3 regions of the Micromonospora sp. NPDC049274 genome follow, and region 2 is predicted to be linked to each of the others. Evidence: riboswitches for the same ligand, from Rfam matches in the RefSeq annotation. Region 2 holds a riboswitch; each other region holds the start of a gene.
The links. Region 2 has a riboswitch for cobalamin ahead of metE (5-methyltetrahydropteroyltriglutamate--homocysteine S-methyltransferase). Riboswitches for the same ligand answer to the same signal wherever they lie in the genome.
Positions count from the first base shown of each region.

Region 1: another riboswitch for cobalamin. It lies ahead of cobN (cobaltochelatase subunit CobN); the one in region 2 lies ahead of metE (5-methyltetrahydropteroyltriglutamate--homocysteine S-methyltransferase).
Region 3: another riboswitch for cobalamin. It lies ahead of AB0K10_RS24875 (ribonucleoside-diphosphate reductase subunit alpha); the one in region 2 lies ahead of metE (5-methyltetrahydropteroyltriglutamate--homocysteine S-methyltransferase).

Region 1 is NZ_JBFAQS010000004.1:13,581-26,481, reverse strand. It holds gene AB0K10_RS09080 (hypothetical protein) at 89-424, shown strand; cobalamin riboswitch at 1,220-1,349, shown strand; gene cobN (cobaltochelatase subunit CobN) at 1,629-5,297, shown strand; partial or broken gene AB0K10_RS09070 (VWA domain-containing protein) at 5,294-7,650, shown strand; gene cobO (cob(I)yrinic acid a,c-diamide adenosyltransferase) at 7,650-8,261, shown strand; gene AB0K10_RS09060 (cobyrinate a,c-diamide synthase) at 8,255-9,610, shown strand; gene cobI (precorrin-2 C(20)-methyltransferase) at 9,607-10,386, shown strand; gene cobM (precorrin-4 C(11)-methyltransferase) at 10,383-11,216, shown strand; gene AB0K10_RS09045 (cobalt-precorrin-5B (C(1))-methyltransferase) at 11,213-12,364, shown strand; gene cbiE (precorrin-6y C5,15-methyltransferase (decarboxylating) subunit CbiE) at 12,361-12,901, shown strand, end outside.
Region 2 is NZ_JBFAQS010000012.1:97,858-103,547, reverse strand. It holds gene AB0K10_RS22415 (prenyltransferase/squalene oxidase repeat-containing protein) at 1-827, shown strand, start outside; gene AB0K10_RS22410 (hypothetical protein) at 821-1,309, shown strand; cobalamin riboswitch at 1,421-1,638, shown strand; gene metE (5-methyltetrahydropteroyltriglutamate--homocysteine S-methyltransferase) at 1,756-4,020, shown strand; gene AB0K10_RS22400 (ABC transporter substrate-binding protein) at 4,100-4,999, opposite strand; gene AB0K10_RS22395 (LysE family transporter) at 5,076-5,321, opposite strand; gene AB0K10_RS22390 (hypothetical protein) at 5,345-5,473, opposite strand; gene AB0K10_RS22385 (acyl-CoA thioesterase) at 5,477-5,690, opposite strand, start outside.
Region 3 is NZ_JBFAQS010000015.1:42,325-55,225, reverse strand. It holds gene AB0K10_RS24900 (dynamin family protein) at 1-1,546, shown strand, start outside; gene AB0K10_RS24895 (GTP-binding protein) at 1,543-3,003, shown strand; gene AB0K10_RS24890 (histidine phosphatase family protein) at 3,146-3,727, opposite strand; gene AB0K10_RS24885 (CbtA family protein) at 3,724-4,488, opposite strand; gene AB0K10_RS24880 (CbtB domain-containing protein) at 4,479-4,682, opposite strand; cobalamin riboswitch at 4,741-4,815, opposite strand; cobalamin riboswitch at 5,013-5,232, shown strand; gene AB0K10_RS24875 (ribonucleoside-diphosphate reductase subunit alpha) at 5,387-7,759, shown strand; gene AB0K10_RS24870 (ribonucleotide-diphosphate reductase subunit beta) at 7,798-8,793, shown strand; gene AB0K10_RS24865 (family 43 glycosylhydrolase) at 8,938-10,755, opposite strand; gene AB0K10_RS24860 (FadR/GntR family transcriptional regulator) at 11,175-11,945, opposite strand; gene AB0K10_RS24855 (extracellular solute-binding protein) at 12,096-12,901, shown strand, end outside.

The DNA of each region.
Region 1 (12,901 bases), on a different contig from region 2:
GCGATCCAGATTTCTCCCACCCGGCGCGCAGCCCATTGCCAGGAATCGGTGCTGAACTGGAGAGGCGTCCGAGGAGAGAGGGCTGGGCATGAGCTGGTTCAACAGGCGGTCACGGGGCGCCGAGGCGACCCCGACGAAGCTGGACCGCGAGGCCACCCGGGACGACCTCGCCGCGCTGGAGGCATTCGTCGCCAGCCGTCGGGGAGTGGAGTTCTACCTGGAACCGGAGACCACCGCGACCGACACCACGGTGGTGGCGATCGCCCACGACGGCGAATGGATCCGCCGCCGCACCGGCACACCCCGCGCCGCAGGCGCCATCGCGCGCAAGCACGCGGTTCCGCTGTACGAGGCGGCCCGCACCGGCTACCCGGAACGGATGCGCACTTGGAACCGGGCGCACCCGGAGCGTCACGCCCGCTGATCGCCGGAGCGGCGACGCCCGTTGGCCGTTGGAGCGGCGACGCCCGCTGGCCCCGATCAGCCGTCACGCCCGCTGATCGGGGTGCCGCCCAGAGTCGGTTGTTCTGCGCGGAGGCGAGCGCCGCTCGGCCCTTCGCGGGTGGTGGTCGATGCCTTTGGAGCTGATGCGGTTGACGACATCGCCGTGGGAGCGAACCGACCGACTGGCGCGCGGCTCAGGAAAGCCCAGGTGCGGTGGACCGGTCGGATGCGTTGGACGGGTCGGGTGCGGTGGACGGGGCTGGCGCGGTGGACGGGTCACGAAGCGGGTGGGCTCGCGGCAGTGGGCGGGAGCCGGGAAGCGGGAGGCAGGGCGATCGGGGCTCGCGGCACCGAACGGCGGTCAGGGAGCGAGAGTCAGAGCGATGTCGCCCACGACATCAGCTCCAAAGGGCCCACGTACCCTCACCCTCCCGCTGGCGGGAGCGCCCTGCGACCGGCTGGCCCTGCGACCGGCTGGCCGGCCCTGCGACCGGCGGCCTCGCGACGTCGGCATCCGCAGGGTCGGCGAGTGGCGGCGTGTGCGCCTGCCGCAGACGTGCGCTCATGACGTGGGACGGCGTGAGACGGCGTGGGACGACGTGGGACGGCGTGAGACGACGTGGGGCGACGTGGGACGACGTGGGACGGCGTGAGACTCGTGACGTGAGACTCGTCGCGCCGCCGCTCCGGAGCAGGTGAGCGCGGCCGGCGGTGCCGCGACCTGCGTTGACCGGCGGCGCTGCCGTGTGGCAGCATTCGCGGCCTGACGGCAGTGAAGGAAGTCGGTGCGAATCCGACGCGGTCCCGCCACTGTCACCGGGGAGCGATCCCCCCTCGCGAGTCACGGCCGTGTGTCTGCGGTTGGAAGGCCGGGGGAGAGCGTCGATCCGGAAGCCAGGATACTTCGGCCGTCGGGACGTACCCCAGGGCGTGGACACCCGAGGAGGACCCGATGACGCTTGGCGTCTCCATCATCGACGGCGCGTGCCGTTCCCCGCACCGCGGCCGTGTCGTCGCCGCGATCGGCATCGACTCCGTTCACTGCTGAGTTCCGGACCGCGCCGCCCGTCGTCCCCGGCCGTACGCCGGTGAGCGGGCCCGATCGCGGCCTCCGCTGAACCCTGCGCCCATCCGTCGCCAGGCCGCTCCCGCGAGCGTGCCGGCGTTACCGTCCGGAGCCTGCCGTGCGCGTTCTGCTGCTCTCCACCGCCGACACCGACCTGCTGGCCGCCCGCGCCAGTGACGCCGACTACCGGCTCGCCAACCCCGCACGGGTCGCCGCCGACGAGGTGCCCGCCCTGCTCGACGGGGTCGACCTGGCCGTCGTACGCCTGCTCGGGGGTCGGCAGGCGTGGCCGGACGGCCTCGCCGCGGTGCTCGCCACCGGCGTGCCGACTGTCGTGCTCGGCGGCGAGGCGGTGCCCGACGCGGAGCTGATGGCCGTCTCCACGGTGCCGTCCGGGGTGGTCACCCAGGCGCTGGCGTACCTGGTGGAGGGCGGGCCGGACAACCTCGGGCACCTGGCCCGGTTCCTCGGCGACACGGTGCTGCTCACGGGGGAGGGGTTCGCTCCGCCCGCGCCCACCCCGGCGTACGGGGTGCACGGCGAGCACCCGGCCGACCCGGACCGGCCCACCGTGGGGATCGTCTTCTACCGGGCGCACGCCCTCGCCGGCAACACCGCGTTCGTCGACGTGCTGGCCGACGCCGTGCGGGAGGCCGGGGGCAACCCGCTGCCGATCTTCTGTGGCTCGCTGCGCGGCCTGACCACCGGCGCCGGCCCGCTGGGGCTGTTCGCCCGCTGTGACGCGCTGCTGGTCACCGTGCTCGCGGCCGGCGGTGCGGTCGCCGCGGACGCCTCCGGGGGCGGCGACGAGGACGCCTGGGACGTCGGCGCGCTCGCCGCCCTGGACGTGCCCGTCATCCAGGCGCTCTGCCTCACCAGCACCCGTGAACAGTGGGCCGGCAGCGACGCCGGGCTGTCCCCGTTGGACGCGGCCATGCAGGTGGCGATTCCCGAGTTCGACGGCCGGATCGTCACCGTGCCGTTCTCGTTCAAGCGGATCGACGCCGACGGTCTCTCGGTGTACGCCGCCGACGCCGAGCGGGCCGCCCGGGTGGCCGGCATCGCGGTGCGCCACGCCCGGCTGCGGTACGTGCCCAACGCCGACAAGCGGGTCGCCGTCGTCCTCAGCTCGTACCCCACCAAGCACTCCCGGGTGGGCAACGCCGTCGGGCTGGACACCCCGGTCTCGGCGGTCCGGCTGTTCGCCGCGCTCGCCGAGGCGGGTTACGACCTGGGTGACGCGCCGCCACCCGAGGACGGCGACGCGCTGATCCACGCGCTGATCGCCGCCGGCGGTCACGACGTGGAGTGGCTCACTCCGGAGCAGCTGGCCGCCGCCGAGGCCCGGATACCGGGGCAGACCTACCGGCGGTGGTTCGACCAGGTCCCGGCCGAGCTGCGCGAGCGGATGCGGGAGCACTGGGGTGAGCCGCCCGGCGAGCTGTACACCGAGGGCGGCGACATCGTGCTGGCCGGGCTGCGCTTCGGCAACGTGGTGCTGTTGATCCAGCCACCCCGCGGCTTCGGGGAGAACCCGATCGCCATCTACCACGACCCGGACCTGCCGCCGAGCCACCACTACCTGGCCGCGTACCGCTGGCTGGCCGCGCCGGTCGCGGACGGTGGGTTCGGCGCGGACGCCGTGGTGCACCTGGGCAAGCACGGCACCCTGGAGTGGCTGCCGGGCAAGGGCCTCGGCCTGGCCGCCGACTGCGCGCCCGACGCGGTCCTCGCCGACCTGCCGCTCGTCTACCCGTTCATCGTCAACGACCCCGGCGAGGGCACCCAGGCCAAGCGCCGCGCGCACGCCGTGGTCATCGACCACCTGGTGCCGCCGATGGCCCGCGCCGAGACCTACGGCGACCTGGCCAAACTGGAGCAACTGCTCGACGAGTACGCGACAGTGCAGGCGCTCGACCCGGCCAAGGTGCCCACCGTGCGGGCGCAGATCTGGGACCTCGTCCGCGCCGCCGAGCTGCATCACGACCTGCACGCCGAGGCGATGCCCGACGCCGACGACTTCGACGACTTCGTGCTGCACCTCGACGGGTACCTGTGCGAGGTCAAGGACGTGCAGATCCGCGACGGGCTGCACATCCTCGCCGACGCGCCGACCGGCGAGCCCCGGGTCAACCTGGTGCTCGCCGTGCTGCGTGCCCCGCAGATCTGGGGCGGCAAGCACGCCCTGCCCGGCCTGCGGCAGGCCCTCGCCGCCGCGTACGGCCTCGACGAGCAGGAGCTGCTCGCGTCGCCGGGGCAGCGGATCGCCCTGCCGGTCGCGCTTACCGACGCGGTGGACGGGCCGGCCGGCACCGCCGCCGACGCGGTCGACCTGATCGAGGCCCTCGCGCGACGGCTGGTCACCGGAATGGAGACCCTGGACTGGGACGCCGAGGCCGTCGACGCGGTGGTCGTGGAGGTGACCGGGCAGTCGATCCCGGACGCCGCCGCCGTGCTGCGCTTCGCGGCCACCGAACTGGTGCCCCGGCTGGCGCGCACCACCGACGAGCTGACCAACACCCTCGGCGCGCTCGACGGCCGGTTCGTGCCGCCCGGCCCGTCCGGCTCACCCACCCGGGGCCTGGTAAACGTGCTGCCCACCGGCCGCAACTTCTACTCCGTCGACCCGAAGGCCATCCCCAGCCGCAACGCGTGGGACGTCGGTGTGGCCCTCGCGGACTCGCTGCTGGCCCGGCACCTCGCCGACACCGGCACGTACCCCCGCTCGGTGGGGTTGACCGTGTGGGGCACCAGCGCGATGCGGACCCAGGGCGACGACATCGCCGAGGTGCTCGCGCTGTTGGGCTGCCGCCCGGTCTGGGACGAACGGTCCCGGCGGGTCACAGGCGTCGAGGTGGTGCCGACCGTCGAGTTGGGCCGCCCGCGCGTCGACGTGACAGTGCGCATCTCCGGCTTCTTCCGTGACGCGTTCCCGCACGTCGTGGCGCTGCTCGACGACGCCGTCCGCCGCGTCGCCGCGCTGGACGAGCCGGACGAGGACAACTACCTGCGGGCGCACGTCGCCGCCGACCTCGCCGAGCACGGGGACGAGCGGCGCGCGACCGCCCGGATCTTCGGCTCGAAGCCCGGGGCGTACGGCGCGGGCCTGCTGCCGCTGATCGACGCCCGGACGTGGCGCAGCGACGCCGACCTGGCCGAGGTGTACGCGGTATGGGGCGGTTACGCGTACGGCCGGGGCCTGGACGGGCGGGAGGCACGCGCCGACATGGAACGCTCCTTCGCCCGCATCGCGGTGGCCGTGAAGAACCAGGACACCCGCGAGCACGACATCGTCGACTCCGACGACTACTTCCAGTACCACGGTGGGATGGTGGCGATGGTCCGCCACCTCACGGGCACGTCACCGCAGGCGTACGTGGGTGACTCGGCCATGCCGCACGACGTGCGTACCCGCACCCTGGGTGAGGAGACCCGGCGGGTGTTCCGGGCCCGGGTGGTAAACCCGAAGTGGATCGCCGCGATGCGCCGGCACGGCTACAAGGGCGCTTTCGAGCTGGCCGCCACCGTGGACTACCTGTTCGGCTACGACGCCACCGCCGGCGTGGTCGACGACTGGATGTACGAGCACCTGGCCGCCGCGTACCTGTTCGACGACACGACCCGGGAGTTCCTGGAGCAGTCCAACCCGTGGGCGTTGCGGGGCATCACCGAGCGGTTGTTGGAGGCCGCCGACCGGGGGCTGTGGGCCAAACCGGAGCCGGCCACCCTGGACCGGCTGCGCGACACGTACCTGGCCAGCGAGGGCGACCTGGAGGACCGGGCATGAGCGCGAGGAGTGAGCCGGTTTTGCGAGCCCCGCAGTCGCGAACGAAGGAAGCACAGTGACGATCTATCCGTTCAGCGCGGTGCTCGGCATGGCCGACATGCGGTTGGCGCTGCTGCTCAACGCGGTGTCCCCGGCGATCGGCGGAGTCCTCGTGCGGGGCGAGAAGGGGACCGCCAAGTCCACGGCCGTGCGAGCGCTCGCCGCGCTGCTGCCCCCGGTGCGCCGGGTCGCCGGTTGCCGCTTCGGCTGCGACCCGGTCGAGCCGGACCCGGGCTGCCCGGACGGCCCTCATCCGGCCGACGCCGCCGCCGAGACGCGTCCCGCCCGGCTGGTGGAGTTGCCGGTCGGCGCCGCCGAGGACCGGGTCGTCGGCTCGCTCGACCTGGAGAAGGCCCTCGGCGAGGGCGTACGCGCGTTCGAGCCGGGTCTGCTCGCCGCCGCCCACCGGGGGGTGCTCTACGTCGACGAGGTCAACCTGCTGCACGACCACCTCGTCGACCTGCTGCTCGACGCGGCGGCGATGGGCCGCAGCCACGTCGAGCGCGAGGGCGTCTCGGTCAGCCACGCCGCTCGGTTCCTGCTGGTCGGCACCATGAACCCGGAGGAGGGGGAGCTGCGCCCGCAGTTGCTCGACCGGTTCGGGCTCACCGTCGAGGTAGGCGCCAGCCGGGACCCGGCCGTCCGGGTCGAGGTGGTGCGCCGCCGGCTCGCCGCCGACGCGGACCCGGTCGGTTTCGCCGCCCGCTGGGCCGACGCCGACGCGGAGATCGCCGCGCAGGTGGCCGCCGCCCGCGACCGGCTTCCCGGAGTACGCCTGCCCGACGCCGCCCTGCGCCAGATCGCCGAGGTGTGCGCGGCGTTCGACGTGGACGGCATGCGCGCCGACATCGTCACCGCCCGGACCGCTCTCGCCCACGCCGCCTGGCACGGCCGGGACCGGGTCACCATCGACGACGTCCGGGTCGCCGCCCGCCTCGCCCTGCCGCACCGCCGACGCCGCGACCCGTTCGACACCCCGGGCCTGGACGAAAAGCGCCTCGACGAGGCGTTGCAGCGCGCCCAGGACGCGCACCCCGACGACCCGGACGACGACGGCCCCCAGGACCGTGGCCCGGACGACGGGGGTCCCCAGGGCGGTGGCCCGGCCGGCGGTGGCGGCCCGAACGGTGGCCCGGCCGGCGATGGCGGCCCGAACGGTGGCGGCCCGAACGGTGGCGGCCCGAACGGTGGCGGCCCGAGTGGTGGCGGCCCCCAGGGCGACGGCAGCGGCGACGGGGCCGAGCAGGGTGCACCCGGGTCGGCCGGGCACTCGGCGGCACGCGACGGCAGTGGCCCGGACGGACGCACCGACGGCCCCGACGGGTGGCCGCAGCGCCAGTCGGGCGACCGAGGCGACGACGGGTGGCCGCAGCGCCAGCCGGGCGACGACGATGGCTGGTCGCGGCCCCAGGCGGGTGACCGGGGTGACGACGGTCAGAACTCGCGCCGGCGCGGAGGCCGGGAATCGGCGGCCGCTGACGACCCGACCCGCGGCGGGGCGTCCCAGCCGGCGGCCGTACCCCGGGGTGGGTTGCGGGCCCGGCTGCTCACCGCGCCCGGCGTCGGTGACGGCGTGCCCGGCCGGCGTTCGCGGGCCCGCACCGGTCGGGGGCGCACCACCGGCGCCCGGGCGCCGGCCGGGCGGGTCGCCGCGTTGCACCTGCCGGCCACGATCCGCGCCGCCGCGCCGCACCAGGCGTTGCGGGGACGGCTGGCCGGACCGCTGCGACTGCGCCCGGACGACGTGCGGGAGGCCGTCCGCGAGGGACGCGAGGGCAACCTCGTGCTGTTCGTGGTGGACGCCAGTGGCTCGATGGGCGCCCGGCAGCGGATGACCGCCGTCAAGGACGCGGTCCTCGCCCTGCTCACCGACGCCTACCAGCGGCGGGACAAGGTCGCGGTGATCGCCTTCCGGGGCGCCGGCGCGCGGACGCTGCTGCCGGCGACCTCGTCGGTGCTGGCCGCCTCGACCCGGCTGGCCGAGCTGCCGACCGGCGGGCGTACGCCGCTGGCCGAGGGGCTGCTCGCCGCCGCCGATCTGCTGCTGCTGGAGCGCCTGCGCGACCCGAAGCGCCGCCCGCTGGTGCTCATCGTCACCGACGGCCGAGCCACCGCCGGCACCCGTCCACTGGATCGCGCGGCAGCAGCCGCGAAGGCCCTGGCAGCGACGGGCGTCTCCTGCGTGGTCGTCGACTGCGAATCCGGCCCGGTACGTCTGAACCTGGCCAGTCGCCTGGCCCGCCAGCTGAATGCCCCCCGCCACCAACTAGCCGACGTGGCCCAACCCTCAGCCGGAGACAAGGGAGATCGCTGATGCCGCAGGGACAGCCGACTCACGTGCCCGCCGACGGGTTGACGACCCGGCAGCGGCGGCACCGACCACTGCTTATCGTCCACACCGGACAGATGAAGGGGAAGTCGACGGCGGCCTTCGGGCTGGCGCTGCGGGCCTGGACCGCCGGCCTGCCGATCGGCGTGTTCCAGTTCGTCAAGAGCGCCAAGTGGCGGGTCGGCGAGGAGAACGCCTTCCGGGCGCTCGGCGAGGTCCACGAGCGCACCGGTCAGGGCGCGCCGGTGGCCTGGCACAAGATGGGCGAGGGCTGGTCCTGGATCCAGCGCGGCGGCGAGGCCGACCACGCCGCCGACGCCCTGGAGGGCTGGCGACAGATCCAACGCGACCTGGCCGCCGAGCGGTACGGGCTGTACGTGCTGGACGAGTTCACCTACCCGATGAAGTGGGGCTGGGTGGACGTCAACGAGGTCGTCGCCACCCTGGCCGACCGGCCCGGCTTCCAGCATGTCGTCATCACCGGCCGCGACGCCGACCCGCGTCTCGTCGCCGCCGCCGACCTGGTGGCCGAGCTGACCAAGGTAAAGCACCCGATGGACGCCGGTCAGAAGGGCCAGAAGGGCATCGAGTGGTGAGCGCGCCCTGGTCGCTGCCCCGGGTGGTCGTCGCCGCGCCGGCCAGCGGCCACGGCAAGACGACTGTCGCCACCGGGCTGCTCGCCGCGCTGCGCCGTCGCGGTCTGACGGTCAGCCCGCACAAGGTCGGCCCGGACTACATCGACCCCGGCTACCACGCCCTCGCCGCCGGACGGCCCGGGCGCAACCTCGACCCGTTCCTGGTCGGGCCCGAGCGGATCGCCGCTCTGCTGCGCCACGGCGCGAGCACCCCGACGCCCGCCGACATCGCCGTCGTGGAAGGGGTGATGGGCCTGCACGACGGCGCGGTGGGTCGCCGCGACTTCGCCTCCACCGCGCATGTCGCCAGGCTTATCGACGCGCCGGTGGTGCTGGTGCTGGACACCACCGCGCAGGGCCGCTCGGCCGCCGCGCTGACGCTGGGCATGGCCGCCTTCGACCCCGCGGTACGCATCGGCGGGGTGATCCTCAACCGGGTCGGCTCGCCCCGGCACGAGTCGCTGCTGCGCGACGCCCTCGCCGAGGTGGGCGTACCGGTGCTCGGGGCGGTCACCCGCGCCGCCGAGGTCGCCGCGCCGGCCCGGCACCTCGGGCTGGTGCCGGTCGCCGAGCGGGCACCCGAATCCGTCGCCATCGTCACCGCGCTCGCCGAGCTGGTGGAAGCCACCGTGGACCTCGACGCCGTGCTCGACCTGGCCCGCAGCGCCCCGCCGCTGACCACCTCGGCGTGGGACCCGGTCGTCGCCGTCGACGGGCCGGCCGGCGAAGAACGCCCAGTTGTCGCGCTCGCCGGCGGTCCGGCGTTCACCTTCTCGTACGCGGAGACCGCCGAACTGCTCACCGCCGCGGGCGCGGACGTCGTCACCGTGGACCCGCTGCGCGACCCGGCCCTGCCCGCCGGCACGCGCGCGGTCGTGATCGGCGGCGGCTTCCCCGAGGCGTACGCCCAGGAGTTGGCCGGCAACGGCACGCTCCGGGCCGAGTTGGCCGACTTCGACGGGCCGATCGTGGCCGAGTGCGCCGGTCTGCTCTACCTCGGGCGATCGCTGGACGGCGTACCGATGTGCGGTCGGCTGGCCCTGGCCGCCCGGATGACCGGCCGGCTCACCCTCGGCTATCGCGAGGCGACGGCGGTCACCGACAGCCCGGTGGCACGCGCCGGCGCGCCGGTACGCGGTCACGAGTTCCACCGCACCACCACCGACCCGGGGCACGGCGAGACGTCGGCGTGGCGCTGGAACGACACCGAGCACGGCTTCGTCACGGGCCGGGTGCACGCCTCCTACCTGCACACCCACTGGGCCGGCCACCCCGCAGCCGCCCGCCGACTGGTCGAGGCGTGCCGGTGAGCGCCGACGCCACGCTCACCGGGGTCGGTGTCGGACCGGGTGACCCGGAGCTGCTCACCGTCAAGGCCGTGCGGTTGCTGCGCGAGGCCGACGTGATCTTCGTACCCGTGATGGCGGACCGGGGCGAGTCGACCGGGACGGCCGGTGCGGCAGCGCCGGGCGCGGAGGCCGGGCGGGCCGAGGCGACCGTCCGGGAGTACGTGCCGGCGGACCGGCTGCGTCGACTGCCGTTCGCCCTCGACGACCGGGGCGGGGTGACCGCCCGCCGGACGGCGGCCTGGGACGACGCCGCCCGGGTGGTGGTCGAGGCGATCGACGCGGGCGCGCGGTCCCTGGCGTTCGCCACCATCGGCGACCCCAACGTCTACTCCACCTTCGGCTATCTGGCGCAGAGCGTCCGGGCCCTGCGCCCGGCGGTGCGGGTGGCGACCGTTCCCGGCGTGACAGCCATGCAGGAGCTGGCCGCCCGCAGCGGCACCCCGCTCTGCGAGGGACGCGAACCGCTGACCCTGCTGCCGGCCACCGCCGGGTTGGCGCTGTTCGCCGACGCCCTCGCCGGGCCGGGCACCGTTGTCGCCTACAAGGGCTGGCGGCGGCATCCGGAGCTGCTCGCCGAGCTGCGCCGGCAGGGCCGTCTCGCCGACGCGGTGCTCGGGCGCAGCCTCGGGCTGCCCGGCGAACGGATCGGGCCGGTCGACGACAGCGACCACGACCTGCCGTACCTGTCGACGCTGCTGGTTCCGGCCCGCCGCGAGCACCGAGGAGGAAAGCTGTGACAAGCAACGGCAAGGTGTGGTTCGTCGGGGCCGGCCCGGGTGCGGCGGACCTGCTGACCCTGCGGGCCGCCCGGGTCATCGCCGCGGCAGACATCGTGATCTGGGCGGCCAGCCTGGTGCACGCCGACGTCCTCGACCACGCCCGCCCCGACGCGGAGATCGTCGACTCGTCGCAGCTACCCATCGAGGGCGTGCTGCCGCTGTACGAGCGCGCCGCCGCGCGGGGGCTCACCGTGGCCCGCATCCACTCCGGCGACCCGGCGCTCTGGGGCGCCGTGCAGGAGCAACTGGACCTGTGCCGGACGCTCGACCTGGCCGTGGAGATCGTGCCCGGGGTGTCCTCGTTCACCGCCGTCGCGGCGCTCGTCGGGCGGGAGTTGACAGTCCCCGAGGTGGCCCAGTCGGTGATCCTCACCCGCCTCGAAGGCGGCAAGACCCCGATGCCGCCCGGCGAGCGGGTCCGCGACTTCGCCCGGCACGGCACCACCATGGCGCTGTTCCTCTCCGCTGCCCGCTCCGGCCAGGTGCAGGCCGAGCTGCTGGCCGGCGGCTACCCGGAGGACACCCCGGCCGTGGTGGCGTACCAGGCGACCTGGCCCGACGAGCTGGTGGTGCGCTGCACGGTCGGCACCCTGGAGGCCACCGTCAAGCAGCACAGGCTGTGGAAGCACACCCTGTTCCTGGTCGGGCCGGCCCTCGCCGCCGAGGGCACCCGCTCGCACCTGTACCACCCCGGGCACTTCCACACCTTCCGCCGGGCCGAGCCGGCCGCCCGCGCCGAGCTGCGCCGCCAGACCGGCGGCCGCGCCGGAGGAACAGGCACACAGTGACGTACGCCGAGCCGCCCCTGCGCGAGCCGGACCTGCCGCGTACGGCGAAGGTCCGGCCCACCGCCCTGCGGACGGGGTGGACGACCGGCGCCTGCGCGACGGCGGCGGCGAAGGCGGCGGTCACCGCCCTGGTCACCGGGGAGATCCAGCCGGACGTGGAGATCGGCCTGCCCGCCGGTCGGCGGGTGCGCTTCGGAGTGGAACGCTGCGAGGTGACCGGCACGCCACCGGTGCGGGCCGAGGCGGTCGTCGTCAAGGACGCCGGTGACGACCCGGACGTCACCCACGGCGCCGAGCTGACCGCCACCGTGGACTGGACCGACGTCCCCGGGCTGCGGCTGGCCGGCGGTCCCGGCGTCGGCACCGTCACCAAACCGGGCCTCGGGCTCGCGGTCGGTGGCCCGGCCATCAACGACACACCACGCCGGATGATCGGCGAGGCGGTGGCCGAGGTCGTCGACCTCACCGAGGTCGGTGTCCGCGTGGTCATCAGCGTGCCCCGGGGCGAGATCATGGCCCGCAAGACCACCAACCGGCGGCTCGGCATCCTGGGTGGCATCTCGATCCTCGGCACCACAGGCATCGTCCGGCCCTTCTCCACCGCCTCCTGGCGGGCCAGCGTCGTGCAGGCCGTGCACGTGATGGCCGCCCAGGGCGAGCGGGCCGTGGTGCTGTGCACCGGCGGGCGTACCGAGCGGGCCGCCCGCGCGCTGCTGCCCGACCTGCCCGAGGTCTGCTTCGTCGAGGTCGGGGACTTCACCGGCGCCGCCGTGACCGCCGCCGTGGACGACGCGATGACAGGTGTGGTGTTCGTCGGCATGGCCGGCAAGCTCGCCAAACTCGCGGCGGGCATCCTGATGACCCACTACACCCGCTCCAAGGTGGACCTGTCCCTGCTCGGCGCGGTGACGGCAGACGCCGGTGGCGATCCGGCGCTTGTCGCCGCCGTGACCGAGGCGAACACCGGTCGGCACGCGTACGAGCTGTGGGAGGCCGCCGGGTTGCTCGGTCCGGCCGGGGACCTGCTCTGCCAGCGGGTCGGTCAGGTGCTGCGGCGCTTCGCCGGGCCGACTGTCACAGTGGACGTGGCGATGGTCGACTTCGCCGGAGCGCACGTGGTCGCCTCGTCGGGCCGGTGGCCCCGATGAGCCGGACGTCCGCGAACCCGCTGGTGACAGTGGTCGGCCTGGACGCCGCGGGTGCCGCGCTTCATCCCGCGCTCGCACCCGCGCTGGCCGCGGCCGGGCTGGTCGTCGGGGCGGCCCGGCACCTGGCCGCCGTTGCCGTGCCGGCCGGCGTGGACACCGTCGTCCTCGGGCCGCTCGCCCCGGCCGTCGACCGGCTGAGCGTCGCCGTCGCCGCCGGGGTGCCGGCCGTGGTGCTGGCCAGCGGCGATCCCGGCCTGTTCGGCATCGTCCGGCGGCTGCGTGCCGCCGGACTGCCGCTGCGGGTGGTGCCTGCCGTGTCCAGCGTGGCCGCCGCGTTCGCCCGTGCCGGACTGCCCTGGGACGGGGCCGCCGTGGTCACCGCGCACGGCCGCGACCCGCGCCCGGCCCTGAACGCCTGCCGGGCTCTGCCGCTGGTCGCGGTGCTCACCGCGCCCGGCGCCGGCGCCGCCGAGCTGGGCGCAGGCCTGGTCGGCTGGCCCCGCCGCCTGCTGGTCGCCGAGCACCTGGGCACCGACG
Region 2 (5,690 bases):
TCGACGCGGTGTTCGCCTTCGCCGCGGCGAAGGTAGCCGATACGACTGCGGCCAACGCCGTGTCGTGGCTCGCCCAACCCGCCGTACTCACCGGCTACATCGGAGACGGCACCGAGGCGTACGCGGGCGCGACAGCGAAACTCGCCCTCGGCGCCCAGGTCCGGGGTCTCAACCCGGCGGCGTTCGGCGGAGTCGACCTGCTCGCCCGCCTCAACGGCCTGCTGACACCGTCGGGTCGATACTCCGACCGTTCGGCGTTCGGCGACTACAGCAACGCGTTCACCCAGTCCTTCGCGGTGCTGGCGTTGGACCGCGCCGGGGGCGCACCACCGGCGGCGGTGACGTTCCTGGCCGCGAGCCGGTGCGCCGACGGCGGTTTCCCGCTGCTCTTCGGGCAGGCGACCTGCGTCAGCGACGTCGACGCGACAGCGATGGCCGTGCAGGCTCTGCTCGCGGCGGACCGGCCACTCGTCGCGGCCTCGGCGGCGCAGTGGCTTGTTTCCGTGCAGAACAGCGACGGCTCGTTCTCCACCAACGGCGTGCCCAACGCGAACAGCACCGGACTCGCCGCCCAGGCGCTGTCCGCCGCCGGGCGATCGCTGCCGTGGCTGCGCGCTCGCCAGCATCTGATCAGCCTGCAGGTGAACTGCACGGGGGCATCCGCCAATCGTGGTGCCATCGCGTACACCTCGGGTGGGTTCGACGCGAGCACCGCTGTTCGGGCGACCGCGCAGGCCGTACCCGGCATGGCGGGCACCGGGTACGCGACCCTGTCGGCCGCCGGCGCCCAGCTGACCGCGCCCGTCCTGGCGTGTGCGCCGTGGTGACCGCCCCGCGGGTGACGGCTCGCCGACGGATCGCGCTACTCTTCGCGGCCGTTGTCGCCGGCGCCGGCCTGGTCGCGGTCGATCCGATCCCCCGCGCCGCACACGCAGCAGCGTGTGCGCCGGGGGCGGGCGTCACTGTGGTGGTCGACCTCACTGCCTTCGGCCTGGGGGTGCAGACCGGCTGCCGGCTCGGGGACCCGCCGACCGGCCTCGCCGCGTTGCAGGGGGCCGGCTTCGCCGTCACCGGTACGCAACGGTGGGGGCTGGCTTTCGTCTGCCGCATCAACGGTTACCCCCTCCCCGCCGCCGAACCGTGTGTCAACACGCCGCCCGCCAGCGCGTACTGGTCGTACTGGCACGCCGTACCCGGCGGCACCTGGTCCTACAGCACCCTCGGGGCCAGCAGCTACAACCCCGCGCAGGGCACTGTCGAGGGATGGCGCTTCGGCTCCGGGCAGGCGCCGTCCATCTCCCCGCCGTAGCGGGCCTCGGCCGGGAGTCCGGGCACCCGGATTCCCGGCCGGCCCGGTGGCGGGCGGACGACAGGGAAACCTACCGATGACTGCGGCCCTGAGGATCAGCTCGCAGGCCGTACGATGGTCGGCAGTGCTGGTTCGCCGCACCGTCATGGTGTGGCGTCGTAAGAGGGAACCCGGTGCGAGACCGGGACTGCCCCGCAGCGGTGAGTGGGAACGACAGCCGTCATACGCACTGGACGCGTGAGCGTCTGGGAAGCGACGGCCAGTAGGAGACCGAGTCATGTCGGTCGCGCCCGCGAGTCCGAAGACCTGCCCGCACCGCGTACGCGTCCGCGTGCGCCGCCACCGGCCTCTCGGGAGGGCCTGGGCGAGGCCCGGTCGTCGGCCGGTGCCCTGCCGTTTCTTCCCGTGTGGTCGGTGGTCGACCTCGAGGGAAGGACACCCGTCTCGTGACCACATCGTTCGGGCTGAGCACCGTGCTCGGCTATCCCCGCATCGGTCCGCACCGGGAACTCAAGCACGCCGTCGAGTCCTACTGGGCGGGCCGGATCGACGCGAACGCCCTTCAAGAGACTGCCGCCGGCCTCCGCGCCGACGTGTGGCGCGCACTGCGCGACGCCGGCCTGGACGCGATCCCGTCGAACACGTTCTCCTTCTACGACCAGGTACTCGACACCACGGTCCTGGTCGACGCGATCCCCGACCGGTTCCGCCGCCTCGGCCTCGGTGACCTGGGCACCTACTTCGCCATGGCGCGCGGCACCGAGCGCGAGCCGGCTCTGGAGCTGACGAAGTGGTTCGACACCAACTACCACTACCTGGTGCCGGAGGTCGGCCCGGACACACCGTTCACCGCTCGACCCGACAAGGCGGTACGGGAGTACGCCGAAGCAAAGGCGCTCGGCGTCACCACCAGGCCGGTGCTGGTCGGACCGGCGACCTACCTCCTGCTGTCGAAGGCCACCGAGGACGCGCCGGAGGGCTTCCGACCGTTCGACCGGCTCGATGACCTCGTCGCGGTCTACGCCGACATCCTCGGCACTCTGGCCGACGCCGGGGTCGCCTGGGTCCAGCTCGACGAGCCCGCGTACGCCGCCGACCGAACCTCGGACGAGATCGCCGCGCTACGCGCCGCGTATCGCCGGCTCGGCGGTGTGGAACACCGGCCACTGTTGTTCGTCGCGTCGTACTTCGGTGACCTCGGAGACGCGCTGCCGGCGTTGCTGGGCACACCGGTCGAGGCGGTGGGCATCGACCTCGTTGCCGGGCCGGGCAACCTGAAAAGGCTCGCCGCCGCTGGGCCGCTGCGGAACAAGACGATCGTCGCGGGGCTGGTCGACGGGCGCAACATCTGGCGTACGGACCTGCGCGCCGCCACTGCGGCCGGTGCGGTGCTGACCGGGCTGGCCGATCACGTCGCGGTGTCGACGTCGTGCTCGTTGCTGCACGTGCCGGTGGACCTGGCCGCCGAACCCGACCTCGACGTCGACCTGCGTGCCCGGCTGGCGTTCGCCCGGCAGAAGGTCGACGAGGTCGTCGCTCTCGGTCGCGCCCTGCGCGACGGCGTCGGCGTGCTTCCCTCTCCCCCACCCGCCGCACCGGCAGCCTGGCGAAACGACGCGGTCCGCGCCCGCCTGGACGCGCTGCGGCCCGAACACGTACGCCGGGGACCCTACGAAGAGCGAGCCGCCAAGCAGCAGGCCCGACTGGGCCTCCCGCCGATGCCCACCACCACCATCGGGTCGTTCCCACAGACCTCTGAGCTGCGGCAGGCTCGGGCGGCGCACCGGGCCGGGCGGCTCGACGGCGCCGGTTACGCCGAGCGGATGCGCGCCGAGGTCGCGCACGTCATCGCCGTGCAGGAACGTCTCGGGCTGGACGTGCTGGTGCACGGCGAGCCGGAGCGCAACGACATGGTGCAGTACTTCGGCGAACAGCTCGACGGGTTCGCCGCCACCGTCAACGGCTGGGTGCAGTCGTACGGCTCCCGCTGCGTGCGCCCCCCGATCATCTACGGCGACGTCACCCGGACCGGCCCGATGACCGTCGCCTGGTCCACCTACGCGCAGTCGCTGACGAACCGACCGGTCAAGGGCATGCTCACCGGACCGGTGACGATCCTGGCCTGGTCGTTCGTCCGCACCGACCAACCCCTCGCCGACACCGCCAACCAGGTCGCCCTCGCACTACGCGACGAGGCCCGCGATCTGGAGGCCGCCGGCATCCGCATCATCCAGGTCGACGAACCCGCGCTGCGGGAGACACTGCCGCTGCGCCGGGCCGAACAGCGCGCCTACCTGGACTGGGCTGTCCGGGCGTTCCGGCTCGCCACCAGCGGGGTCGCCGACGCCACCCAGATCCACACCCACCTGTGCTACTCCGAGTTCGGCGAGGTCCTGCCCGCGATCGACGCCCTCGACGCCGACGTCACCAGCATCGAGGCGTCCCGGTCGAAGATGGAGATCCTCGACGATCTGCGCACCACCGGCTACCACCGGGGAGTTGGCCCCGGCGTGTACGACATCCACTCCCCCCGCGTACCGGAACAGGCGGAGGTCACCGACGCGCTACGCCGCGCCGTCGCCGCGGTGCCCGCCGACCGGCTCTGGGTCAACCCCGACTGCGGCCTGAAGACCCGCGGCTACCCGGAGGTCGAACAGGCCCTGACCCGTCTGGTCAGCGGCGCCGCCGAGATCCGCAGCACTCTTACCTGAGCGCGCGGTGGGGCGGCGGCACGCCGCCCCACCGCGGCGTGCGACAACGCGCATCCGATGCCCGTGTCGGCCAGGCGGGTCAACCCGCGTCGACGGAAACCCGCCGAGCGCGGGCATCCGGGCGGTCGGCGAGGATGGCGGCGAGGATCTCCGCGCCGTCGACGACCCTGGGACCGGGGCGGTTGAAGTAGGCGGGTCCGTCGACCACCCACACCTGCCCCTGACGAACCGCGGGCAGGTCGGCCCAACCGGGTTGCCCGGCCGCCACGGACAGCTCGCCGATGGTCCGTTCGGGCGTAAAGCCACACGGCCCGAACACCACCACGTCCGGGGCCAGGTCGGCGACCACCGACCACAGGTGTGGGGTGCTGTGCGCCCCCGGACCGCGAAGCAACGACCGGCCGCCCGCGAAGGCGATCTGCTCGGGCACCCAGTGCCCGCCCGGCATCAGAGGGTCGAGCCACTCGACGAACAGCACCGTCGGCGCGTCGGGCGACGGGCCGGGCAGCGCGGCGAGTCGACGCTCGGCGTCCGCCCGGATCTGCGCCGCCCTGCCCCCGGTGTCGGTCAACGAGGCCACGGCGTCGACCGTGTCCAGGATCCCGTTGATCGTCCTCGCCTCCAGGGACACCACCCTGGTATCGAGATCGATAAGCCGCACCGCGTCGTTGACCCGCGCATAGGAGACCGCGCACACGTCGCACAGGTCCTGGGTCAGAATAAGATCCGGCTTCACGTCCTCCAGCATCGTGACATCGAGCTGGTACAACGACGACCCTCGGTGCGGGTCGCCGGCGATCGCCGCCGAGATCTCCCGACTCGTCAACGCCTCGGGCAGAGACGTCCCCGTCACCACCGGCACACCGGCCAGGTTCCCCGGCGGCCAGTCACACTCGTGCGTGCGGCCGACCAGATGCCCGGTCAGGCCGAGCATGGCCACGATGTCCGTGGCCGCCGGCAGCAGGGAGACGATGCGCACGCCCGCCTGCCTACCAGGCATGACCACGCCACGTCCACTTCGCGAGCCGGACCACGGCGACGGTCACCGGGCCTCGCTACGACCCGAGCGCGAGGCGTACCCCGAGCGCGACGAACGCCGCCGCGCAGATCCTGTTGAGGCGCAGCGAGAAGCGACCGTCAGTCATGCGAGCGCCGAGTCGCCCGGCACCATCGCCCAGAGCGATGTCGACGGCGAGTTGCACCACGACGAAGACCGCACCGAGAAGCACCAGTTGGGCGGTGGCATTGCCCCGTGCCGGGTCGACGAACTGAGGCAGGAACGCCACGCTGAACAGGATCATCTTGGGATTGAGGAGATTGGTCACTAGTCCACGCAGGAAGGCCCGCGCCGAGCCGCCACCCTGCTCCGGCTCATGTCCGGGCCGGGCGTGACCATGAGGACGACGATCGCGGCGAGGTAGCCGGCCAGCGTCGCAACGGAGAGTCCGGGCACGATTCAGCCCTCCTCGGCGCCGTCGAGCAGCGCCCGCCGCAGGGCCAGCCGATGCTCGCGGCGGATCTCGGCCTCCCGGTAGCGACGCCGGTCCCCGTCGGTCTCCGGCAGCAGCGGCGGAACCGTACGCGGCTGTCCGTCGTCGTCGATGGCGACCATGACCAGGTGGGCGGTGGCCACGTCAGTAGGCGGCACCGCCCGGTCCCACCGGTCGGCG
Region 3 (12,901 bases), on a different contig from region 2:
GGCCGCGCCGTTTGTCGAGCGGACGGCCCTGGCGCTCGACCAGGTCGCGGCCGGGGTGGCCGGCACGGTTGGGCGGCGGCCGGGCGGCGGTCCGGCGTACGTCGAGGTCGGCCTGCCCCGCGCGTTGCTCGCCGCCGGACTGGTCCTGGTGGACACTCCCGGCACCGACCAGGTCGCGGCGCTCGGCGGAGCCGCGGAGGTGGCTGCCTGCACCCGCGCGGACGCCGTGCTGCTGGTCTCCGACTCGACAAGGGAACTCTCGGTCGCCGAACTGGACATGCTGCTGCACGTCACGCGCTCGCAGCCGAACGTGGTGGTGGTGCAGAGCAAGACCGACCTCGTTGCGGACTGGCGTGTGGTGGCCGAGCGCAACCGGCAGCACCTCGCGGACGCCGGCGTCGCGGCGCCGCTGATCCCGGTGTCGGCGACCCTGCGGTTGCGCGCGGCGGCGACCGACGATCGCGGCCTCAACGCCGAGTCCGGGTTTCCGGCGCTGATCGCCCGCCTGCAGCGGGACCTGACCGGCAAGGCCGACCACCTGGCGCGGACGTCGGTGCAGGCGGTGGCCCGTACGGTGGTGGAGCAACTGGCCGCGCCGCTGCGCGCCGAGCTGGCGACGCAGGAGGCCGAGGAGCAGTCCGGGCCGATCTCCCGGCTGCACGCGGCGCAGCGGGAGGTCGACGAGCTGCGCCGCTGCTCCACCCGTTGGCAGAACACGCTCGCCGACGAGATGGCCGACCTGCTCTCTGACATCGAGTACGACCTGCGCGACAGGACTCGCCAGATCCTGCGTGCCGTCGACGAGGCGTTCGACACGGCCGATCCCCTCACCGCCTGGGACACCTTCGCCGACTGGCTGGAGCGCAGCCTCGTCGAGGCCGCGGAGGCCAACCACGAGTGGCTGGTCCAGCGCTGCGACTGGATCGCGCGCCGGGTGGCCGCCACCTTCGACAGGTACGGACACGACGTGCTGCCGCCCTGGTCGATGACGATGCCTGAGGATCTCGGCGACCGGCTGCCGGATCTGGAACGGCCGCGGATCGACAGGTTCACCACGGGTCAGAAGCTGTTCACCGGCATGAAGGGCTCGTACGGCGGCATGCTGATGTTCGGCCTCGCGACGACCCTGGCCGGAATGCCGATGATCAACCCGGTCTCGGTCGGCATCGGCGCGCTCTTCGGCGGCAAGAGCATCCGCGACGAGGGCAAGCAGTTGCTGCGCCGCCGGCAGGCGACAGTCAAGACGGCCATCCAGCGGCATGTGGACGAGTTCTTCGTCCGGATGGTCCGGGACTGCCGCGACGCCGCCCGGCAGGTGCAGCGGATGCTGCGCGACCACTTCACGGGGCTGACCGAGGAGTTGCAGGAGGCCATCGTGCAGTCGTTTCGCAGCGCGAAGCAGGAGGCGGACACCGATGTCGCCCTGCGCGAGCAGCGGCAGCGGGAGATCCGGCTGAAGATGACCCGCCTGGCCGCGCTCTACGAGCAGTCCCAGCGGTTGACCGCCACCCGCGCCACCCCGGTACTGCTGGAGCCGGGGGCATGACGGTCGGGGTGCGACTGGACGAGGCGGCGTGGGGGCTGCTGCACCGGGCCATGGACCTCTACCAGCACGACGCGCGGGCGGTTGGGCGGTTGCGGCACCAGGTGGCGCGGCTGGAGCAGCCGCTGCGGATCGCGGTTGCCGGCCCGTGGCGTGCCGGCAAGTCGACGGTGCTGAACGCGTTGATGGGGGAGGAGGTCGCGCCGGTCGAGGGCGCGGAGGGCGTCTTCACCTGGTACGAGGACGGCCCTTCGCCGCACGCCACCGCCTACCCGGTCGGCCAGCCGCCGCAGGAGCTGACGGTGGTCAAGTCGGCGACCGGGATGCGGGTGGATCTGGGCTGGCGGATCGGGGAGGTGCGCGACATCGTGGTGCGGTGGCCGACGCGGGCGCTGCGGCAGGTGACGCTCATCGACACCCCGGCGCTCGCCGCGATCGACGAGCAGGGCCACGCGCCGGTGCTGGATCGCGTCCTGCGGGACTCCGACGCGGTGCTGTTTCTGACCCGCGACGGCCGCGACAGTGACCTGCGGGTGTTGGAGTCCGCGCGGGACAGTGTCGTCGGGCAGACCGCCCCGGTGAACGTGATCATGGTGTTGTCCCGCGCGGACGAGGTGGGCGGCGGCCGGATCGACGGGCTGCTCACCGCCCGCCAGCTGGCCCGCCGGCACCACCGCGACCCCCGGGTGGGCGCGCTGGCCGTGAACGTGGTGGCGTGCAGCGGGGCGATCGGTCTCGCGGGCCGGATGCTGAGCGAATCCGACTTCGCCGCGCTCGCGACGCTGGCCGGGGCGTCCCGCGTCGAGTTGGAGGCCCACCTGCTCTCCGCCGACCGCTTCGTCCGTGGCGAGCTTCCGGTGCACCTGGATTCGGAGGTGCGCGCCGGTCTGCTGGACCGGTTCGGACTCTTCGGGATCCGGCTCGCGACGACCCTGGTCCGCAGCGGGTTCGATACCCGGGTGACCCTGTCGGCCGAGCTGATCCGACGCAGTGGGCTCACCGAGCTGCGGGAGTCGATGACCCGATGTTTCGTCGATCGTCGCGACACGCTCAAGGCACGCTCGGCGCTGGCGGCCGTGGAGGCCCTGGTGCGGGCCGAGCCGGTGCGCGGCGCCGACGAGTTGGTCGGCGCGATCGAGCAGATCCTGGCGGGCGCACACGAGTTCCGGGAGCTGCGCCTGCTGGTGGCGCTGCGCAACGCCCGCCTCGGTTTCGACGCCGAGTTGGCCGCCGAGGCGCAGCGCCTCGTCGGTGGTGACGGGGTGGGTCTGGCCGCACGGCTCGGCGTCGAGCACGAGGCGACCGTGCAGCGGCTCTGGGAGGTCGCCGCCGACGCGCAGTGGCGGTGGCGGGACCGGGCCGAGGATCCGCTGCTCCCGCTGGCTCAGCGCCGGGGCGCGGAGGTGGTCGTCCGCAGTTGTGAGGGGATGCTGGCCGAGTTGGCCGCGGGCGGTCGCTGAGCGCCGTACGCCCATGGTGCCCACGCGGGACGCAGTGGTCACCGTGTTTCCCTGCGATCAATCCGGATTCGGCAGCCGGGCGCGACCAGTGCGACGCTGTCCGGTGCCACGTCGGCAACGCCGGTATCCGAACCGTTCACCGTCACCGGCGCGAGGTGAGCCGGAGCTGCCACCGTCGGCCGTGGTCGGTGAGCCGGACGATCGCCAACGGCTCGACGTCCAGCTGCCGGTACGTCGCCAGCGGCAGCCCCAGGGCGTGCACGACCGCCACCCTGATCACGAGCGGGTGGGTGACGGCCGTGATCCGTCGGCCGACGCCGCGCTGTTCGTCGAGCCACCGGCCGACGCGCTCGCGCAGGTCGGCCACGGATTCGCCCCCGTGCGGCGCGGCGTCCGGGGTGGACATCCACTCGTGCAGGGCGTCGGGTTGCGCGGCGGCGACCTCTTCCAGTGACCGGCCGGTCCAGTCGCCGAAGTCGCAGTCGACAAGCGCCGTCTCGACGGCGGGCGCGAGGCCGAGGGCGTACGCGGTCTGGACGGCCGCCGCCGCGGGGCTGGACAGGCAGGCGTCGGTGTCGCTCGACGGCGCCCACCGGCCCAGCCCGGACAGGGCGAGGGCGGCGCGCCGGCCGCCCTCGTCCAGTCCGTCGTCCCCGCCGAAGCGGGCTCGCCGCAGGGCGGCGGTGTGACCGTGGGCGACCAGCCGCAGGCTGGTGGCGCTCACCCGGCCGGCTGTGCGTCGGCGACCGCGCGCTGCCGGTGCATCAGGGCTGCGAAGAGCAGGCCGATCCCGGTCCACAGCACCACCTGGGTGCCGAGGGAGGCGAGCCGGAAGCTCCACAGCAGCGTGGCGGGGAAGTCACCCGGGACCTCCTGGAACGACGGCAGCACCACGTAGGCCACGCCGGTGACCAGCAGGAAACCGCCGACCGCCGCGCTGGCGCGCAGCCACACCGGCGCCTGTGCGCCGACCGACCGGTAGCCCAGCGAACCGGACCAGACCGCCACCAGCCCGAGGACCACCAGCAGCAGGTAGGTGACCGTGCGCTGGTTGATGGTGGCCGGGTCGCCGACGGCCGGGGGGTTCGGCGGGTACTTGAGGAACGGAACGATCACCGCGCCGAGCAGCGCGCCGCCGGCCAGGAGCAGCCCGGACCGTCCGTCGTCAGGGGTCCGTCGCCGCCGGGTCAGCAGGACGTACGCCGCGGCCAGCAGGCCACCCATCGCGACGCCGAACAGTGCGGTGGCCAGGAACAGCCCGCCGCGCTGGCCGTTCCTGCTGACCAGGGCATCCTCGTCGTGCTGGTGCCCACCGGTGGCGGGTTCGGCGTGTGTCGCCGCCTCCTCGATGGCGATGGCCGCCTCGATGTGGGGTTCGCCGACGACGTAGGCGAACGTTCCGGCGAGCAGGCCGGCCACCAGGCCGGCGAGCAGCCCGCGCAGGAGAACCGTGACGAAGGTGGGTGCGGTGCCGGTCAGTGGCACGGGACACCGAGCAGGTGCCTGCCGTCGTGCATCAGCTCGTGCAGGAACATCCCGCTGCGCGAGACCGCGCCCTGGTCGAAGGCGACGAGATAGGCCAGCAGGGTGAGCACGGCGACGGTGGCCAGGACCGTCCACAGGAGACGGGTCGGGACAGCGGGGTGCACCAGCGGCTGGCTGGACGTGGAACTGGACATGTGTGCACGAACCTCCTCGGGGATGACGCGTCCCCATCGCAAGGCTGCGGACGACCGAGCGTCCTGGCTCGCGGCCCCCTGGGTCGGGGACCGCTCACAGTGGCGCGACCGCGCCGGATTCTCACCGGCTTCCCTCGCGTCGCCGCAGATGTGGGTCGACCGTATCGGTGCCGGTTCTCCTCGGTCAAGCCGGCGGCGAAGTCCGATCGCGACGCCGCGCCACGGCCGCTCGCCCGCGGGCGTCGACCGGATCGACGAGGGCCGTCGCCGGCGGCCGCGACACGCCCGGACCCGACATGTGGGGTGTGACAAACCCTCCCGCCCCTATATATGGTGTCGATCGCAGCTGGTTCGGCCACTCATCCCAGGGTGGCCGAGGCAAGAGGGAACCCGGTGGAATTCCGGGACTGCCCCGCAGCGGTGAGTGGGAACGACAGCCGTCATCAGCACTGGGCCGCCATCTGGCCTGGGAAGCGACGGCCAGTAGGAGACCGGGCGACCCCGGTCGTGCCCGCGAGTCCGAAGACCTGCCAGCGCGCCGCGTACCCGCATCCGGGTGGGCGGCGGTCCGAGGCCGCGTGGGACGGCCGACGCCTTTCGGATCCACGCCGCCGTCGGCGTGGCGTCCGCCGGTGTCGGTCGCCTCGTGCCGAGGGCCATCAGGTCCTCAAACTCGCGAGGAGTGAGTGGTGACAGTTACCGAGGTGACCCCGGCCGACGGCGACACGGCCCTCCGGCGTACACCGACGCGGGTGCAGACCCGCGACGGCGCCAGGGAGCCGGTGGACGTGCGCAAGCTCGTCGCCACGGTCGAGCGCTGGGCCGACGACCTGCCCGACGTCGACCCGCTGCGGGTGGCGACCCGCACGATCAGTGGCCTGTACGACGGCGCGACGACGGCCGAGCTGGACCGGCTGACCATCCAGACCGCTGCCGAGATGATCGGTACGGAGCCGCAGTACTCGCGCCTCGCCGCCCGGCTGCTGGCCAGCCACGTCGAGCGAGAGGTACGCCGGCAGGGCGTCACCTCGTTCAGCGCGGCGATCCGGGCCGGCCACGCCGAGGGCCTGATCGGAGACGAGACCGCCGCGTTCGTCGCCGCGCACGCCGGCACGTTCGACGACGCTGTCGACGCCGACGGTGACCGTCGCTTCGAGTACTTCGGCCTGCGCACGGTCTACGACCGGTACCTGCTGCGCCATCCCACCACCCGGCTGGTGCTGGAGACCCCGCAGTACTGGCTGCTGCGGGTGGCCTGCGGCCTGTCCCGTACGCCGGACGAGGCCGTGGACTTCTACCGACTCATGTCCAGCCTGGCCTACCTGCCCAGCTCACCGACGCTGTTCAACTCCGGCACCCGGCACACGCAGATGTCCTCGTGCTACCTCGTCGACTCGCCGCGCGACGAGCTGGACTCGATCTACGCGCGCTACGCCCAGGTCGCCAACCTGTCCAAGTTCGCCGGTGGCATCGGCATCGCGTACTCCCGGGTCCGGTCCCGGGGTGCGCTGATCCGCGGCACCAACGGCCAGTCCAACGGGATCGTGCCGTGGCTGCGCACCCTTGACGCGAGCGTCGCGGCGGTCAACCAGGGCGGTCGACGCAAGGGCGCGGCCTGCGTCTACCTGGAGCCGTGGCACCCGGACATCGAGGAGTTCCTCCAGCTGCGGGACAACACCGGCGAGGACGCCAGGCGTACCCACAACCTGAACCTGGCCAACTGGATCCCGGACGAGTTCATGCGCCGGGTCGAGGCCGACGAGGTGTGGTCGCTGTTCGACCCGGACGAGGTGCCCGAGCTGCCCGACCTGTGGGGGGAGCGGTTCGACGCCGCGTACCGGGCGGCCGAGGCGCAGGGCCGCTACGTGCGGCAGGTGCCGGCGCGGGAGCTGTACGGGAAGATGATGCGGACCCTGGCCCAGACCGGCAACGGTTGGATGACCTTCAAGGACGCGGCCAACCGGCTGTGCAACCAGACGGCCGAGCCCGGCAACGTGGTGCACCTGTCCAACCTGTGCACCGAGATCGTCGAGGTGTCCAGCGACGCCGAGACCGCGGTGTGCAACCTCGGCTCGGTGAACGTGGCCGCCCACCTGACCGACGGCGGCATCGACTGGGAACAACTGCGCGCCACGGTCCGGACGGCTGTGACGTTCCTCGACCGGGTCATCGACATCAACTACTACCCGACACCGCAGGCTGCGGCGAGCAACCCTCGCTGGCGGCCGGTCGGGCTCGGGCTGATGGGCCTGCAGGACGTGTTCTTCGCGCTGCGGATGCCTTTCGACTCGCCGGCCGCGCGGGAGCTGTCCACGCGGATCAGCGAGGAGCTGTACCTGACCGCGCTGGAGACCTCCGCCGACCTGGCGCGCGACTTCGGCGCGCACCCGGCGTTCGGGCAGACCCGGGCCGCGCGGGGCCAGCTCCAGCCCGACCTGTGGGGCGTCGAGGGTACGCAGACCGCGCGCTGGGCCGCGCTGCGCCAGCGGGTCGGGGCGTACGGGCTGCGCAACTCGCTGCTGGTGGCGGTCGCGCCGACCGCGACCATCGCCTCGATCGCCGGCTGTTACGAGTGCGTCGAGCCGCAGGTGTCCAACCTGTTCAAGCGCGAGACCCTGTCCGGGGAGTTCCTCCAGGTCAACACGGCCCTGGTCGGCGAGCTGAAGGCGCGTGGCCTGTGGACCGAGCAGATCCGTTCGGCGATCCGCCGCGCGGAGGGGTCGGTGCAGACAGTCACGGAGCTGCCGGCGGACGTGCGGGAGCTGTTCCGCACCGCGTGGGAGCTGCCGCAGCGATCGCTGATCGACCTGGCCGCCGCCCGCGCGCCGTTCATCGACCAGTCCCAGTCGCTGAACCTGTTCCTGGCCTCGCCCACCATCGGCAAGCTCTCCTCGATGTACCTGTACGCCTGGAAGACCGGTTTGAAGACCACCTACTACCTGCGCTCACGCCCCGCCACGCGGATCCAGCAGGCCACCGTCAGCGCCGTCGCACCAGTCGCCGTCGCGGTTGCCGCCGACGCCGATGCGCTGGCCTGCTCGCTGGAGAACCCCGAGTCGTGCGAGGCGTGCCAGTGACCTCTCCCGACGCCACCACCGACACGAGGACCACGCACATGCTGCTCGATCCGGGGATGGATCTCACTCTCCGCCCGATGCGCTACCCGCACTTCTTCGACCGGTTCCGTGCCGCGATCCGCAACACCTGGACGGTCGAGGAGGTCGATCTGCACGCCGACCTCGCCGACCTGGACCGGCTGTCGCCGGCCGAGCGGCATCTGGTCAGCCGCCTCGTGGCGTTCTTCGCCACCGGCGACACGATCGTCGCCAACAACCTGGTGCTCAACCTGTACCAGCACGTCAACAGCCCCGAGGGTCGCCTCTACCTGTCCCGGCAGCTGTTCGAGGAGGCCGTGCACGTCCAGTTCTACCTCAACCTGCTCGACACGTACGTGCCGGACGAGACCGAGCGGTTCGCCGCCTTCGCCGCGATCGAGAACATCCCCTCGATCCGCCGCAAGGCCGAGTTCTGCTTCCGCTGGATCGACTCGCTGGGGGAGTTGCGGGAGCTGCGGACCCGCGACGACCGGCGCGCGTTCCTGCTCAACCTCATCTGCTTCGCCGCCTGCATCGAGGGATTGTTCTTCTACGGCGCGTTCGCGTACGTGTACTTCCTGCGCTCCCGTGGCCTGCTGCACGGCCTGGCCTCCGGCACCAACTGGGTCTTCCGCGACGAGTCGATGCACATGGCGTTCGCGTTCGACGTGGTGGACACGGTGCGCGCCGAGGAGCCCGACCTGTTCGATGACGATCTCGCCGACCAGGTCCGCCAGATGCTCATCGAAGCGGTCGAGTGTGAGGTCCAGTTCGCCGAGGACCTGGTGGGTCAGGGCGTGCCCGGTCTCACTCTCGCGGACATGCGGGAGTATCTCCAGCACGTCGCCGACCGCCGTCTCGCCCAGCTCGGCATCGCCGGGCACTACGGGTCGGCCAACCCGTTCGCCTTCATGGAGTTGCAGGACGTGCAGGAGCTGTCCAACTTCTTCGAGCGGCGGGTGTCGGCGTACCAGGTGGGTGTGACCGGGTCGGTGGCCTTCGACGACGACTTCTAGGACCCCCACCCCACCCCCTCCCCACCCCGTCGACCAGGAAGTTGTTGCTCCCTATCGGCGTGTCAGGGGCACCAACTGCATGATCAACGTCGGCGGCGGGCGAGGTGGGGGTGGGGCGGGGGTGTTCTTGGGGGTGGGTGACTGTCAGGCGGGGGAGCAGGTCGGGCTGATGGTCGGAGGCGTGCTGGTGGCGCTCGTGCTCAGGTAGCCCGCGGTGGTCGACGTGCCCGGCGCGAGCTGCCCGTTGTAGGCGGCGTTCGCGACTGTCACCTGGCTGCCCGTCTGGGTGAGGGCGCCGTTCCAGACCTGCGACACCGTCTGGCCGCTGGGGAGGGTGAAGGTGACCCGCCACCCGCTCAGCGAGGAGGCCCCGGAGTTGGTGACCGTCAGTCGCCCCTCGAATCCGCCCTGCCAGGTGTTGACCACGGTGTTGATCACCGCGCAGGACTGCCCAGCCGGGACCGTCGGCGTCGGGGTGGGAGTGGACGTCGGGGTCGTCGTCGGAGTGGGCGTCGGTGTCGGGGTGGGCGACGACGTCGCGGTGGGGGTCGGGGTGGGCGTCGTGGTGCCGCCGGCCTGGAACTGCCACCAGTTGAGGTTGAACAGGTTGCCGCTGCCGCCGGTGAAGCGCAGGTAGAGATCCTGGGTGCCGGTCGCGCCGCTGACCGGGCAGGAGACGGTCTGCCAGGTCTGCCACCCGCCGGTGCCCGGCACCGAGCAGCTGCCCACCCGGGTGCCGGTGGGGCTACCGAGGCGCAGTTCGATCGTGCCGCCGGACGTGGCCGAGGCGACCCGGGCCGAGAAGGACGTCGCGCCCGTACCGAACCCCACGCCCTTGACCTTGATGTAGTCCCCGTTCTCGATCCACCCGACGTTCATCCCGCCCTCGCTGGCCGGCTCGGTCTCGATGCCGGAGCCCCAGGCGATGGTCTCGGCCTCCTGCCGCCCGTACGGGTTCAGGGTGCCGATCTGGGGCGCGCCCGTCGTGGTCATGGTGATCGTCGGGATGGTGCCGTTGGTGTTGTAGGTGAACTTCTCCACTGCCACCGAGCGGGTGTAGCCGCTGCCGCCGGGCAACGCTCCGTTGTGGTAGAAGAAGTACGAGCCGCCGTTGAAGTCGATGACCCCGGGGTGGTTGGTGAAGCTGGCCCCCTGGCGGGGCATGATCGTCCCTCGGTAGGTCCACGGTCCGGTCGGGCCGGTCGCTGTCGAGTAACCGATGAACTCAGAGCAGCACTCCGCCGCGAACACGTTGTAGTAGATGCCGTTGCGCTTGTAGACCCACGGGCCTTCTTCGTAGAGGGTCGGCCGGCTCGCGTTCCCCGTCCGGGTGCCGAACCCGGCGGTGGTGAGCGGGATCTTTGTGGCGCTGCCGCTGTAGGAGATCATGTCCGCGTTCAGCCGGACGTACCACAGGTTCGGGTTGCCCCAGTACAGGTATGCCTGGCCGTCGTCGTCGATGAAGACGGTGGGGTCGATCTCGCCGTTGCCCACCAGTGGCCGGCCGATGGCGTCCCGGAACGGCCCGGTGGGGCTGTCGGCGACCGCGACGCCGATGGCCATCGAGTTGGTCGCCCGGGCGGTCACCGGCACGTACCAGTAGAACTTGCCGTTGCGGGCGATGACCTGGCCGGCCCACGCGTTGGCGCTCGCCCAGCTGAAGGTGTTGAGGCTCAGGGGCGAGCCGTGGTCGGTCCAGTTGACCATGTCGGCCGACGACCACACCCGCCAGTCCTTCATGGTGAAGTACGTGGAGCCGTCCTCGTCGTGGCCTGTGTAGAGGTAGACCCGCCCGTCGTGCACCAGGGGAGCCGGGTCGGCGGTGTAGATGTGCTGGACGATGGGGTTGTCCGCGTGGGCGGCCGTGGCCGGAGTCAGCGTCGAGATGAGCAGCAGGCTCACGAGCCAGGCGGCGCCGCGTCGGAGCCGGTTCCTCGTGAGCGGTGGCGGTGCGGGGTGCATCGGTACCTCCAGGGTGGGTCACGACGGGAGGGCACGGTCCGTCGGTCTCGCCGGTGGGGCGCCGCGTGTCGCTTCGGGCCTCGATGGTGGCCGTGCGGCGAGAACGGCAGGCGGGACCGGTCGTCCACCATGGCTCCCACGCGCGGCGGCCCGCCGTCGTCAGCGGCGGTGGTCAACGTCCCTGAGGGAGGCCCGGACACCCACCAGCGGGCGTTGGTCGTGCGCGACTCCATCGACCTCGGCGGATCGAGTGGAGTGGTGAAGCGTGCCCTTCGCCTCTGCGGCCTGAGGGTAGTCTGTTATCGCTAACATTCTCAAGCGATGGACGGATCTGGATTTCCACGTCGTCGTCGCGGGCCGGTTGGCTCCGGGTTGCGCGCGGCACGTGGCCAGGTCGTGAGCGCCTCGGCGCCGGATTGTCAGCGCTGCAGCCGCGTCGGGCTGCCCGGCCCGCTGCGCCGGACGAGCCACGCCTCGGTGATGTGCGTGAACATCGCCTGGGCCGCGCCGTCGGGGTCGTGGGCGGCGATGCGCTCGAAGATGCGCCGGTGCCCCTGGTTCGATGCCACGCACAGGGCTCGTTCGGTCTTGCCCATGTAGCGCGCGGTGTTGACGACCTGGCTCTCCAGGGACCGGACGACGCCCCGGGCGATGCGGTTTCCGGACGCCTGCATCACCGTGTCGTGGAAGGCGCGGTCGTGCTCGTGGTAGGTGACGTGGTCGTCCACCAGCTCGTCCATCCGGTTTACCAGAGCGCGCAGCCGGTCGATGGTCTCCTGGTCGGCGAGTCGGGCGGCCACGTTCGCCATGTCGGACTCCAGCACCCGCCGGGTGACCACCAGATCGTCGAGGATCGCCAGGGTGTCGTCCACGGCGATGGTGGCCGCGAGGACGAGCTCGTCGAGCATGTCCCACGCCGAGGGCGAGGTGACCATTGTGCCGCTGCCCTGGCGGACCTGGACGAGCCCCTTCTCCTGCAGGATCTTCACCGCTTCGCGGATGACCGTCCGGCTCACCGAGAAGGTCTCGCAGAGCACCGGCTCGGGGGGTAGCGGTGTGCCCGAGGGGTGCACTCCCTGCACGATCCGGGTCACCAGCTCGGCCGTGATCGCCTGAGCCAGGTTGGTCGGGCGACGGGCCCAGGCCGGTGCCGTCGTGCCGTTGACGGTCGACTGGTTCGATGTCGTCACGTTCACCTCCGCGTAGCCGCGGGAGCGGGCCCACGAGTCCGCCCCAGTGTAAGGGCAACCGTTGACGTCAGACGTCATACGAGTTACGTTCTCGTCAATCTTGCATCGACGGCCGGTTCTCGGCCACTCCCCATATGAAGGTGAGCAACGATGAAGCAACGAGCAGTGTGGGCCGCGGTCCTCGTTGCAGGGCTGGCCCTGGCTGGCTGTGGTAGCGCGACAGGTTCGGGTTCGTCGTCCGGAGGCTCGGCCAAGAAGCTGGTCGTGTGGGACTGGAAGTCCGGCGAGGCCAGCTCCGCGCAGTACGTGGAGAAGGCCAAGGCGGACTTCGCCAAGAAGCATAAGGACGTCGAGGTCGAATTTGTGGCCCAGCCGTTCGATCAGTACTACACGTTGCTGGGTGCGGCCATCCAGTCGGGCAAGGGTCCCGACGTCATCCTGTTCAACGGCGGCGGCCAGATCCGCGACCGGGTTGACTCGCTCCAGCCGCTCGACGAGTACGTGGGCGAGGACCGGCAGCGGCTGGCCGGCTGGGAGGCGTTCGCCAAGGGCGGCAAGACCTACGCCGCTCCGGTGACCCTGCAGGGCCACCCGATCTACTACAACAAGGCGCTCTACGAGCGGGCCGGCCTCGACCCGGCGAAGCCGGCCACGACGTGGGAGGAGTTCGTCGCCAACTGCGCCACCATCACCCAGAAGACAGGCGCCAAGTGCTTCGCCCAGGGCAACAAGGAGGGCATCGGCATCCAGTTCTTCCTGTCGGCCATGGCGTCGGGCGTCCTCACCCCGCAGGAGTACGACAACTGGATCGCCGGCAAGCGCGACTGGAAGTCGCCGAACGTGAAGAAGATCTTCGAGCTGTGGAAGGAGACCGGCACCGCCAAGCTGAACAACGACGGGGCCAACTCCACCGCGATGTTCAACGACGCCTTCGCCGTCTTCCAGTCTGGTAAGGC